2 linked regions of the Bdellovibrio bacteriovorus str. Tiberius genome follow. Each later gene encodes a partner of the first gene's protein in a complex. Links are inferred from orthologs where the notes say so. Each region holds a gene or a part of one and is shown on either strand. Other genes may lie near its edges.

Region 1 (6,618 bases):
CAGCTGCGTAGCTGGCAACAGGAATCAAAGAAACAGAAATCTGGTAAGTCTTGCCCTGAATCACGCCATTATCAAGGAACTGAGCCAGTTCACGACGGAAGCCTTTGATTTTCTCTTTAGCCTCGTCCAAACGAGCTTCATCCACATTGATAGTGATCGTGGAATGCTCGCGCTCTTCACTAGGCATCTTCTCCAATAGACGCTCCAGCTTGCGCTTCATTTTTTTCTCGCGGCTGATTTCACCAAAACGCTGAAGTTCATCCGTGTTAAGGTTCAAACGCTCCCCGAACATACGAATTGTTCTCATCGTTACGGTACGTTTGCCGTTTAGGATTTTGGACAAGAAAGACGAGTCCACTTCCAGGTGACGGGCGAACGCACGCAAAGAGTAACGGGGATAGTTTTGGCTACGACGAGCCAATTCATCTTCAAGAAATTGTCTAAAATCTGAGTTTTTATTTACATCCTGCATGAGGACACAATTATGTGCAGGGCCCCTGATAATCAATATTTTGTTCACAGTCTTACAGACATTTAATATAGCCATTCGGAGCGCGTCAAAAACTCGCCGAACATTACAGAATTTTATCGAATATCAACAACTTACGGTTTCGACCTCTTTCATCGATCGCAATGATTTCGGAATCACTTTTGTACGAAAAATTCGCCAAATTTTGCAGCCACACAAACAGTTTTTCCTCGTCACGTTGTGGCCCCAGTATCAATCGGTCCGCACTTAAAACACCCGTTTCAGTCAAAGAGCGAACAATTTCCAGAATCGTGTGTGCACCGACACCGGCGATCACCACGCTGCCTTGAACGGGCTGTTCAAGCTGTCCTCCCGGCCGCGGATGGAAAAACGCCTGACAGGCCGAATCGTCGCGGAAGTATTCATTCTGAAAGCGCTGCTCCAGACGCTCGATGATGTGCGGGACCTGGTCGACAAAGTGAACCTCGGTGAACAAACCGCTTTCATAGGCGTTTAAACCCATATAGCCGTGGTCGCAGCAGAAGTCCCAGACAGGCTTTCCGGGCAAAAGATGATCGTAAATAAGCTGCATGCGACGCGAGAGTTTGAACATAGGGCGCAAGATAGAATCCTCATTGACTGAATGTCACGGGGAAAGGATTATGCAACCGCATGAAAAAGACACCTTTAGCAGACACACATGAAAAGCTGGGCGCCCGCATGGTCGACTTTGCCGGTTGGTATATGCCCGTTCAATACATCGGTCTTCGTGAAGAGCACAACAACGTGCGCACGAACGTAGGCCTGTTCGACGTTTCCCACATGGGCGAAATCCGTGTGAAAGGCCCTAAAGCCGTGGAAACCTTGGAATGGCTGACGACCAATGACGTTTCCAAACTGAACGACGGCGAAGCACAGTATTCTTTGCTGCCGAATGATCAGGGCGGCCTGGTTGACGATATCATCGTTTACTGCCTGTCTAAAGATTCTGACTATCTGGTGTGTGTGAACGCCTCCAACAAAGACAAAGACTTTGCCTGGATGACCAAACACAACAAGGGCTCTGATATGACGGACGAATCCGATCTTTGGGGTCAGATCGCCATTCAAGGCCCGAAAGCTTTGGAGCTGTGCGACCGTGTCTTTGACATCAAAGTCAGTGAAATGAAGTCCTTCACCGTAAAATCCGGCACTTTCAAGGGCCACAAGATCATGATCGCCACCACTGGCTACACCGGCGAAAAAGGCTGTGAAGTCTTTGTCGAGGCGGCGGGCACGGCGGACCTGTGGATGACTTTACTGGAAACAGGCAAAGACCTGGGCTGCATGGGCATCGGTTTGGGCGCTCGTGACACTCTGAGAACCGAAATGAAGTATTCCCTGTACGGTCATGAGATCGATGACACAACGAATCCATACGAAGCGGGCCTTGGCTGGGTTATTAAACCGGCTAAAAAGGACTTCATGAATAAAGCCCAAATCGTGGGCAAAAAAGAAGCCGGCCTAACCAGAAATCTTGTGGGATTTAAGATGCTTGAGAAGGGCATCCCCCGTCAGGGATACAGCCTGTTTTCTTTTGACAACAAAGAAATCGGCAAGGTAACTAGTGGTACACACTCACCGACCCTGGACGAGCCTATCGGTATTGCTTTTATCGATGTGGCTTACGCGAAAGAAGGAACTGAATTCCTTCTGGATATCCGCGGCCGTAAGGTGAAAGCCGTGGTTTGTAAAACCCCGTTTGTAACGAAATAAGGAGCCTCAAATGGCATTTCATATCCCTGAAGACTACTACTACACAAAAGAACACGAATGGGCTCAAGTTGACGAGAACATCGTAACCGTAGGTATCACTGAGTTCGCTCAAGACCAATTGGGTGAAGTGGTTTACGTGGAACTTCCAGAAGAAGGTCAAAAAATCACTCAAGGCCAAACTTTCGGTGTTATTGAGTCCGTAAAAGCCGTGAGCGACCTTTACGCTCCTGTTTCCGGCACTGTAATCGAAGTAAACGCGTCCCTGGGCGACGATCCTTCTGTTTTGAACGACGATCCAGTAAATGAAGGCTGGTTGGTTCGTATCGAAATGGATACCGAAAAAGAGCTGGCAAACCTGATGAGAGCTCCAGATTACAAAAAATTGATCAGCGAGAAGTAATTTTCTTGCATTAGCCTAGGTAACTAGGCTATCAATGTTCTTCGAATTTAAGGTGTGCCCCGCTGGTGAAATTGGCAGACACGCTAGACTTAGGATCTAGTGCGCAAGCGTGGGGGTTCAAGTCCCTCGCGGGGCACCAAATCTTTCCCTTGGGAAAGATCCGCAAAAGAAGCTGACTGAATAAGTCGGCTTTTTTTATGCCCGAAATCTGAGTCCACTAGCGTTTGCAATCAATAGTCGACAGCCCCTTGGTGGCATTCCTAATCGTCTTTATGGCTACATCGCCCTTTTTAATTCTTAAGTATTCACAACTCACGGTGCCGCAATTTTCGCTGGAGAACACATAGTCCACACCCATTTCCCTGTCGGCTACGGTGACCGTTTTTTCAGCTCCCCAAATTCGTTCACCCAAGGCCTGGAATTCTTCAATATGTTGACGCGACAACGGAATGATCCTCGCGCCAGGTTTCGACGAAGTTGAAATAATTAAATTGTTTCCAATCTGCTGCATCTGAAGAACAGACTGAACACATTGTCCCGTATGCGCTTTATATGAATTATCAGCAGTGAAGGTATATCCACGGGCATTGAAAGTTGAATAGTTTTGCAGGAAGGCACCGGATATCTGGTACCGACGATCATCAATGTTAGCAAGCCCCAGATATTCGTGAAGAAGAATCGCCATCGCACGACTCTGCACTTCCAGCAAGTCCAGCCCGCATAGCTTATTGGATAAATAAATCTCATTGGTGTCAGAATAGTTAATTGCATCCTTTGTCTGCCCATCCAGAGTCAGATTTTCACTTAGGTAAAACTTAGCCACTGATATCTTGTGCAGCAAGAAAGCTCTTTGCCCCTCGCTCAACAGCGTGGGCATCTCAGCAAGTAAACTGACCAGCTTCTCTGTGTTCTGGTGAATGGAAAGAGCACAAGAATTTCCACCGCCCCCAGTACGAGGCCCCTGTGTTTTCAAAAATGTCTGAAAGTCCTTGAGGTTTTTACCCAAGGCATTGTCCAGAATCAAAGATCCTTCCGGTCGAGCCACGGGCTTAACTTCGATACGAACGGCATCAGGCGCCTTTACCTGCGACAACTGAGGTAGCTTTAACTTTTCGGTCCCAGCATCCAATGCAAAGGTATTCAACGCAAAAAGCGTCACACAGGTGATCAAAATTTTTTCGCAAAATTTCGTGCAGATCATTTAAGTGTCCTTTGCATTCTTTAACTCCTAAGAAAGCAAGGGACATACCACAGTCGTGTCTCATAGTGAGACGGCCATCTAAACCCGGAAAAGATCTATATTAAAGCAATAGGCGTCTTCGGGCTCTGACGGGTCAGCGACCTTATTAAAATCACTGATGAAGTAGGCGATCTTTTTCTTCAACTTTTCAAAGTCCTCTTCAGAGAAGGACTGAATAGAACTATAGTGAGTGGCCTCCCGGTCATTCTTTTGAACATTATCCATGGCGCGCGCACGCCAGTTCGTATGATGACTGCTGATCCAGACGCTGCTGTCTTCCAGATGAATATTCGATGAGTTCCAGCGATATTTATCACCACTTTTTTTGATAAGTTCCATTTTCTCAAGATAGCCGATAACCGTGGCAACACTTGCCTGATTTAGATTCAGCCGTTTTTCAAGGCTCGCTATACTTTGAAACTGCGGCACCGACGTCAGGGTATGGATAGCCGTCGCAAGCCAGGTAGCATAATAAAAGCCGATGTTTGAATCCTGCTCAGAAACGATCACAGAGTCCTTCTGCTGATTCTTAAGCCTGAAGGCCTCGCGGCTCATTTCCCTGGCTTTGGATTCAAGGCGGCGGCGAAGTGCCGGAGTGACAGCCTTTTCCTTATCAATCAACAGATAGAAATAGTCCTGCTCATAGTCAGACATATTCAGATATTCGGCGACTCCGAAGGCCTGATCCAGGCTCAACTGCCCTTTTCCATTCAGACAGGCTGACAAATATGACTTTTGGGTATTGGCGGCCTCCGACAGCCGGGTCAGCGCACCCCTTTCGGAGTCGCAATAGGCTCTTAAGAACGTCTTATAAGACTTGAAATCAAATATATTCATCAGCCAATACCCACTCGCTAAAGTTTAGACAATTGTACACTAATAATGAACATAACGTTTACTAATTAATAACATCTATATTTTTTTGAGACAATGCCTCGGGTATCTTGCATTTGAGTTTACGAATAACGAAAAACAACCTTAAAGGAGTTCTCAATGAAACAAGCGTTCTGTGCACTTATGATCCTGGGTCTGGCTTCTACATCCTTCGCCGCTAAGCCCTACTATACCTGCAACCTGAATTACGCCGGTAACTCAGTACAAGCGGATTCTGAAGTTCTGATTCAATTTAAAAACGGCAAAGTGGCAGTCAAGGGCACTGGCACAACCGGGACATGTATTGGTGACGTAAAGTTCATGGGAAGCGAAGGTCACTATGCCGCCTATTTCGAACACGATGGCAGAACCAACACGACCTGCACCACCTACAATAATATCCAGTGGCTCTCTACCAGCGAAGGTTATGCCTCCATCAGTCCGAATGCAACCGTCGACCTTGCTGATGTCAGCATCGGCGGCATCTGGGCAAGGTACACCTGCAAATAACCCAAATAAATATTTAGAAAAGAAATAACGTAAAAAATAATCTTAAGGAGTTTTTATGAAAAACATGATCTTGGTATCTCTATTCACAGTTATGACCGCTTCTTCTGCCTTTGCCAACTACAGCGATTCTTTGCAAAAAATCAGTGCTGCACTAACTGATGCTAGCGTTGCATCTGCCCTGAAAGGCGAAGCCGTGCAAAAAGTGGAAATTGGTGGTGATGACAATCTTGACGTTCAAATCACTTCCGACAGCTGCCAAACGATCGTAGGCTTGACGTACATCATCTCCAACGATGCAGTCGTTGGCTATAAGGTTGAAAACATCGCCACTTGCCAATAATCCCAAGCAAACCGAAAGAATAATTCCAATGAAGCCGACTGAACAAGTTGGCTTCTTTCATTTATCCCGCTTTTCTATTTACAGGTTCACCCAGCAGTATTCCGTTGAATCGTTCTTTGAGCTTAACAAGCTGAGTTTCTTTTTTTGGGTACCTGCCATAGTTTGCGCGGATTCGGTCGTACCAGCGGTGATAGCGTTCATGATCGTTTCGCGGCATCACACACAAGTTTGAGGGCCGGTTGTCACTGCGACGGCCATTGATGTGATGGACGACTTCCCACGGCTTCAATCGTCGTCCCAGGATTCTTTCGGCGACCACGCGATGCTCGTACCGAGGTCTTCCATAGGTTGACTTTCTAAGAACATAACCATCTCGGTTTTTTGAAGACAGAAGCCACGATAACGGCAAAAAGATCAATTTAACCGGAAGACTTGCAACAAGCCAGACAAAGCGAATGAGACTAAGGCGTCGTCTTCGAGATCTCATGAAGGACTTATCGGCGAAACACGCTGGACCATTAGCCAGGTCGCCAATGACTCAGAATGGGAATCAGTCCCTACAGCATCATATCCACAAAGGATTTATAGAAACCTGCGCCGCACTTGGCGGTGTCTTCATAGAATTTCACGGCTTGTTTGGTTCGGTGGTTCATCGGTTGCTCGGTTCGCACAGTGGCGTCTTTCGCAGTATCGACTGTCGCAGGCTTGGAAGACTCGGCCCGGCTGGAAACCTTGGATTCAGAGGCAGGCTTTGGGGCTTCCTGCGCGGAAGATTTTGTTTCTTGTTTTGGTGGCTCGGCAGTTTTGGCATTTGCTTTCGCTGCGGCCTTGGCGGCAGCTTCGAAATCCGGTCCTGACCATTTTTTTTGTTCCGGTTTTGGATTTACAGATTCTGTTTTTGCGGAAGGCTGCGCCGTCGATGCCGGCTTGGCGGTCGTTTTTGGTGCGGACTTCACCGTGGCGTCGTATCTTTGGCGGGCCATCGGGTCCATCAGAGTGTCGCGGGACACGTTCAGCTTTTTCATCACTTC
Region 2 (6,624 bases), 1.9 Mb from region 1 along the record:
GAATATTTTAAGCGGCGCTTAGTACTTTCACAGTCGAATTCATGACTGCGGATTTTTCACTGATATGCGCGGCCGTGTTCACGATCTCGCCGGCTTCAGCGGCATTGCCTTGAATGACCTGATCCAGCTGGTTTATTGCCACATTGATTTGTTCAATCCCCGCCGACTGCTGTTGGCTGGCGCTGGCGATTTCAGAATTCAGCGTCGCCACTTTTTCAATACTTGAAGACATTTGCTTTAATACATCACCATTGGCACGAACCAGCACGGTCCCCTGCTTAACCTGCACCACACTGGTGGAAATCAGCTGGGTGATGTCTTTGGCGGCCACCGCAGATCTTTGCGCCAGGGAACGCACGGCTTCCGCCACAACCGCAAAACCCTTGCCATGCTCGCCTGCGCGGGCGGCCTCTACCGAAGCGTTTAAGGCCAGCAGATTCGTCTGAAAGGCAATGTCGTCAATGATGGAAATGATCTCTTCAATTTTCTGGGAAGAGGATTCAATCTGGGTCATGGTCTGCACCAGCTCCAGGATCTTTTCTTCCCCGGTTTTAGCCAGACGTGCCGAATCTCCGGAAAGCATCGCTGCATTCTGGGCGTTGCCGGTGTTCAGACGAACCATGGAAGTGATCTCTTCCAAAGACGCCACGGTTTCCTCAATCGAAGCCGCCGCGCGAGTCGATGATTCCGCCAGCTGCCCGCCCGTGGAATTCAAATGCTGAATGTCCTCGGTGATCCCGGCAGAGGATTCACTCAAACCCTGGGACAATGTTGAAATCTTTTTCTCGGAACGTTTGGCGCCAAAGTACACCACGGACATCAGCATCATAAGCCCGACCAGGGAAAACCCCAGCTGCCTCCAAAGTGATGCATAGGCTGACGCCAGAATGGTTTTTTCCGGAGTGCGAATGACCAAGGTCCACTTCTGAGAAAGATCATAGATAGATACCGGCATCACCAGGAAAAACTCTTTGCCGCGTTCGGTATTGATATCAATGCCACCAACTTCATGTTTTTGCAGCAGGGCCTGCAAAGCGCTGTCGGCCCTGAACTCCTGCATCACTTCGTCCTGATTTGGCCCTGCGACCACCATCATTTTGTCAGAGACCAGGAACGACTGGGAATCCGCAAAGGGACGGATTTCTGCCACCAGCTCTTTGATTGTATCAAGACTGATATCAATACCCACCAGGCCCTTGGCGGTTCCATTTTGCACAACGGTATAAACTGCAGACGTCATCACCAGCTCTTTGCCATTGACGGTGTCTTTGTAAGGTTCCACCAGCATGCTTTGTTTGGTTTGCATCGGCTGGAAGTACCAATCCCCCAGATCCGGGGTTTCTTCGTTCAGCAAAGTTTTATAAATGATCTGATCACCCTGGCGCACCCACCACGGGTACACGCGTCCGGTCTTTTCATGGAATTCGGTATTGGCAAACTGCGCATCTTTACCGTCATAGGCATTGGGCTCCCACGCCGACCATGTGGCTAGATACTGGGAATCACTTTTTAGAACTTCACGCAGCAACTGATAGCTTTTCTTGCGATCCTGCTGGTGAGTTTCAGCTTCCATCGCCAGATGACGGCCCACAACTTCGGCCTGCGCAAAGGATTTATCCAGATATGATTTAATCTGCTGTGCATACTTGCGGCCCATCTCTTCAGACATCGTGTGCGCTGATTTCTTGGCGTCTTTGAACGAGTCTTGCACCGCCAAGAAGGCAATGCCCCCAAGCACCAGTGTGCCTACAAGGGCGATAGGCAAAGTTAACTGTTGAGTGAACGAAAGTTTTCTGAATCCACGGATGAACATACGACAACTCCAGCTTTTTCCGAACCTTGACAGATTCGGATTAAAAACTGGCAACAGAGAGAGGGCCATAGTCCAGATCCCCTCTCAAATTTGATGTTTTTTCAGAATACTCCCCCGTTGGAATGAGGGACTTTAGTGCCCGCCCGCTGTCGCTTTCAACCCAATGATGGAAACAAGCAACAACGCTAGGAAGAACAGGCGAGCTGGGGTCGCGGCCTCATTAAACAGGAAAATCCCCAGAATCGCTGCACCCAAAGCACCGATCCCCACCCACACGCCGTAAGCTGTACCGATGGGAAGCACTGTCGCTGCCCGCGCCAGCAAAAACATACTGCCCGCCAATGCAACCAAAGTGAGAACACTGGGTACGAGTTTTGTGAAACCTTCGGTGTATTTAAGGCCGATGGCCCAACCGACTTCAAGAAGACCTGCGATTGCCAAAATGATCCATGCTACTGTGTTAGACATACCAACACTCCTTTCGTTAGAAAAAAGCGTCGTCTTGTCCTTACCGGGTACGTCGCACATCGTCCGGGCACATCAGTCGCAGAACTGAGATACAAGGCCATTAAAGCCCATATTGCGCAAAAAGTAAAGGGTCGCGCGCCGCCTCGTTCTTGACCCCTTCCGCGGGGGCGATTAGGTTCAAACCCATGCAAAAGCTTAAAGTGTTTCTGTCAGACAGTTTGAATCCTCACCTTAACCTGGCCACGGAAGAATGGATCTTTCACAATCTGGATCCATCCCAGCAGGTGCTGTTTTTGTGGCGCAATGAAGAAACCGTGGTGATCGGGCGCAATCAGAACCCTTGGTCGGAATGCAACCTCGCCAAAATGAAAGATGAAAAAGTTCATCTGGCCCGTCGCACGACCGGTGGTGGTGCCGTCTTCCATGATTTGCAAAACACCAATTTCACATTCCTGTCGCCGAAAGAATCCTATAAGCGCGAAAACAATGTTCAGATCATCTTTGATGCTTTGAAAACTTTCGGCATTCAGGGCGAAGCTTCCGGGCGCAATGACCTGCTGATCCCATTCCCGGATGGACCCCGCAAATTCAGCGGCAGTGCTTACCGCGAAAAGAAAGACCGCGCTTTCCACCACGGCACTTTGTTGCTAAATACTGATCTGACCCGTCTGGGAAATTACCTGACACCCAATCCAAAAAAACTTCAGGCCAAAGGCAAAGAATCCGTCCGTGCCCGCGTGGCGAACCTGACGGAAGTATCCCCGGGGATCAACCACGATCAGATCGTGACGACATTGGTAAAGTCCTTTGAAAACTTCTATGCCGGTAAAGCCGAAGTGGAATCCCTGACCATGGACAGCCTGAAACTGATCCCGCAGCTGAAGGAACAGTATGACCTGCTCAGCTCTTGGAACTGGCTGTATGGCAACACTCTGGAATTCAGCCACAAGATGGATGAATATCTGTCCCTGGGTTTCTTTGATTTCCATTTCAAAGTGGAAGATGGTCAGATCAAGGATTTGAAAATCTATACCGACTGCCTGTACCCGCATGTGATTGAAGATTTGACGGAGGCTTTGCGTGGCAAAGCTTATCGTGGCGACGCTGTTCGCGAAGCACTTATGAGTGTTCGTGGCAAACACAGCGAATTGAATCTGGGCCTTTCCGAAGTGGAAGAATGGCTCTGCAAAAATATTGAAATCTAAACAAACAAAAAGAATGCAAAAGCCCCGGCAGCGCTCGGTTGCTGGGGTAACACGCCGTTCATCCCGTTTATTACAATCACTCTTGTTCTCTCTGTAAATTCACAAAAACTGTCTATAGCTCCAGCAGGAAAATGAACTTAGACCTGAGTCCATTTTACATACTCACATTCAGCATTAATTTGGCTTAATAAATCAGACCTTTGTTACGATACATACTGTATGAAAACAAAAGTCACCGCCTCAAAAAATATTCTTGCGGCCTTTTTGCTCGTTTCAACTCTCGCTGCGTGTGCCCCATCAACCTCTGACGTCCTAAGCACAGCCCTTCCGGGCACGGACACAGACAATTCCCAGTCGGTACCGGGGACGGACGAGCCGTCAACACCGACACCCCCCGAGCCTGACGATGAGATCAAAGACAGCGCCAAGTCGCTGAAGATCCATGCTTTCGCTGATATGAACATCGATACCAGCGGCACTTATGCCAGCGCCACGATCTCAATTGTGAAGTCCATGATCGCGCGTCAGCCGGCGGCCATTCTTGGTGTGGGTGATTACATCGACGGCGAAAAGAAAAGCCTTTCTGACAGCACCTATGTGAACATGTGGAATCAGTTTTCGAAAAAAGTTCTGTCGTTCATGCGCGACGCGAACATTCCGTTCCTGCCGACGCCGGGCAATCACGATGCCTATTATGCGCAGGAACGCCGCCTGTATGATTCGTTCTGGGGTAACAACAAACCCAACGTGGAATACGTCGATGACGACAACTTCCCGTTCTATTATTCCTTTATCAAAGAAGACGTGTTCTTTGTTTCTTTGGATGACGCCAACTATTCCAAACTTTCCAACCGCACTGCCCAACTGGCGTGGCTGAAGGAACAGCTGTCTTCTGCTCGCGCCAAAGGGGCCCGTGCTCGCGTGGTCTATGGCCATATTCCGCTGTACTCGATCGTCAGCAGCAAAGCCAACAGCTCGACGGTTTATGAAAACGGAGTTCTGGCGGGCGAACGCCGCACTGCTGGCAGCAACACCCTGGAAGCCATCTTACTAAGTCACAATGTGGACCTGGTGATCTTTGGTCATTCCCATGGATTCTATTCCGGCCACTACACTTATCCGGATGGTAAAAAATTACAGGTTGTTTCCATGCCGTGTGCAGGAAGCTCTCCACGATATTTGGTGGGCACCAGCACTCGCACTCCGCAGGGATATGTTGAACTTGTCTTTTCTGAAACGAATCAGCTGACAATTCGCTATTACAATTCATCTGGCACTCAGCAAAGCCTCAGCTCCCTGCCGGCGTCGCTCACGCTGGATTCCAAAAACGGCGTGAAGTACGTACGCTAAACAGGCTTGCAATAAAGTAACTTGGTTTTTATTTTCACCGGCCCTAGTCTCCGTGTTTCACAATACGGAGACTTTTCCATGCTTGCTGCATTTCTATCTTTCGCGCTGATCAGTTCAAATGCCTACAGCTTTCTGGATCCTCAATTTGATAAACACGCTGTAAAAACCTACAACATCGAAGTTTCGGGAAAAGCCATTCCGGAAAAATGCTACATCCTGCAAAGATTCCCGGGGTTGGAAAACAAAATCAACAAAGATGAAGACGCTCTTTGTGCGATGAATCTGTATGCCACCCGTGGCGACCATCCCAAGACACAGATGTACTATGCCTGCCCGAAGGTGAACAGTACCTCGGTGGCGGTGGAATACTACACCATCCCCAAAGGAATGACCGAGGCGCAGTTCCAAAAAACAATCTGCCCCCTGACCCGTTCCGCGAAAAAAGCCATGAAGGACAAAACCGGCTATCCGGATAAAGAGGCGAAATTCAAATTTGCCGCTCCTGGAGTTTCCGTCGGAAGCATTCTGGGCTATTCCCGCCTGACTCAACTTTTCAAATCTGTGGACGTTCCGCCAAGTGTTCTGCGCACGGTGGATCTGGATACGGTCCTAAATCATTCCCTGGCTGGCCGCTATCTGGGTTTGCAGATGGGTAACACCTATTTGAATCAATACTGGTACGATCAGATCGGCCACCTGGTTCGCGCCAAACATGGCAACGTGTCGCAACTGCCGGATGTCTATACCAAGCCTCCGTATGGCTTGGGCATCGTACCGGCCTCTTTCTATAAAGACGGCAAACGCCGAGGACTGTCTGCCAATGCCACCGCTTATTGGACAACACGCATCCTGACTGAAGACAAACGACAGGTTTTTGGCGTGCTGGCAGAAAATCCGGGTAACGAAGAATTGTATGCGGAAGCTTTCGGTTTAAAATCGGACAAGACGCGTATTGATCAGTTCCGCAACAGCAGCGTGTTCTGGCCTTTGCTGAAAGATCCCCGTCCCATCGCGCAGGTTCTGGGCGGCACGGAAATGGCCAAAGCCGGTCAGCGCATGCTGGGCATGCAGGATTCTTCCGACATGCTGGTAATGGACTTCCTGCTGGATCAGGCCGATCGCATCGGCAACATCCACTACAAGCGCCGTCAGTTCTTCAAAACCGCACAAGGGAAAGTGGATGATATCTCTGACAAAAAATACAAAGAACTTCTGGCGAAGCCTGCGAATACGTTGACCCCGGCCGAGCAGGAAGTCCTTAGCGCCATCAGACAAAGTGGAGTTTCTTTGAAAGTCATGCTTTTGAAGGACAACGACGGCGGCTTTGACATGAACACGGCGAAAAAATACGCCCTTATTGCCGATGTCAAAAAAACGTCTGCGACCTATGATTCCTGGAAGGACAACGCGGATCTGTTCCTGAATGCGACTATGGTGGTGCGCCACTTCAGTCCGAAAACTTATAAAGGTGTGATGCATCTTTATGGACAGGTCTTTGGAACACCGGAATCCCAAGTTGCGATGGAAACGTATTTCCGCAACTCCCTGCAGTTCACGGCGGCGGAATACAAGATCTTCAAAAACAATTTACTCAGCTTGTACCGCGCTCTTTACAAGAACTGCAAAAGCGGAAACCTGTTCCTGGATTTGGATATGAAGGATTACTTCTCAAATAATCCGAATCCGGTGCTGACGACAACACCGGGTGTGTGTGAAGGGCAATTCTAGATAAGGAACGGCCCCAAGGCGATGGCCGCTGGTACGATCTGCACCAGCGCTGCCCGCCAC

Evidence for each region.
Region 2: the proteins of gcvH (region 1) and BDT_RS12260 are in contact, whole or in part, in a crystal structure (PDB 3A7A), measured with the Escherichia coli proteins. The link is inferred for Bdellovibrio bacteriovorus str. Tiberius from one-to-one orthologs.

What each region holds. Positions count from the first base shown.
Region 1 is NC_019567.1:654,780-661,397, reverse strand. What follows is about bases 954-3,929. They hold gcvH (glycine cleavage system protein GcvH), read left to right. Parts: upstream 954-2,234; coding sequence 2,235-2,624; downstream 2,625-3,929. Other genes in these bases: BDT_RS03250 (DUF4423 domain-containing protein), read right to left, coding at 3,904-3,929; BDT_RS03255 (hypothetical protein), read right to left, coding at 2,842-3,825; gcvT (glycine cleavage system aminomethyltransferase GcvT), read left to right, coding at 1,142-2,224; BDT_RS03275 (SAM-dependent methyltransferase), read right to left, coding at 954-1,082. Outside these bases: BDT_RS03280 (DUF4423 domain-containing protein), read right to left, coding at 1-421; more of BDT_RS03275, read right to left, coding at 576-953; more of BDT_RS03250, read right to left, coding at 3,930-4,701; BDT_RS03245 (hypothetical protein), read left to right, coding at 4,858-5,247; BDT_RS03240 (hypothetical protein), read left to right, coding at 5,303-5,587; BDT_RS19525 (HNH endonuclease signature motif containing protein), read right to left, coding at 5,649-6,074; BDT_RS03235 (J domain-containing protein), read right to left, coding at 6,145-6,618. UniProt on the Escherichia coli protein: The glycine cleavage system catalyzes the degradation of glycine. The H protein shuttles the methylamine group of glycine from the P protein to the T protein.
Region 2 is NC_019567.1:2,577,167-2,583,790, forward strand. What follows is about bases 1,495-4,476. They hold BDT_RS12260 (lipoate--protein ligase), read left to right. Parts: upstream 1,495-2,466; coding sequence 2,467-3,486; downstream 3,487-4,476. Other genes in these bases: BDT_RS12250 (methyl-accepting chemotaxis protein), read right to left, coding at 1,495-1,813; sugE (quaternary ammonium compound efflux SMR transporter SugE), read right to left, coding at 1,946-2,281; BDT_RS12265 (metallophosphoesterase family protein), read left to right, coding at 3,706-4,476. Also shown: more of BDT_RS12250, read right to left, coding at 8-1,494; more of BDT_RS12265, read left to right, coding at 4,477-4,836; BDT_RS12270 (hypothetical protein), read left to right, coding at 4,915-6,564; BDT_RS12275 (DUF1304 domain-containing protein), read right to left, coding at 6,561-6,624. UniProt on the Escherichia coli protein: Catalyzes both the ATP-dependent activation of exogenously supplied lipoate to lipoyl-AMP and the transfer of the activated lipoyl onto the lipoyl domains of lipoate-dependent enzymes.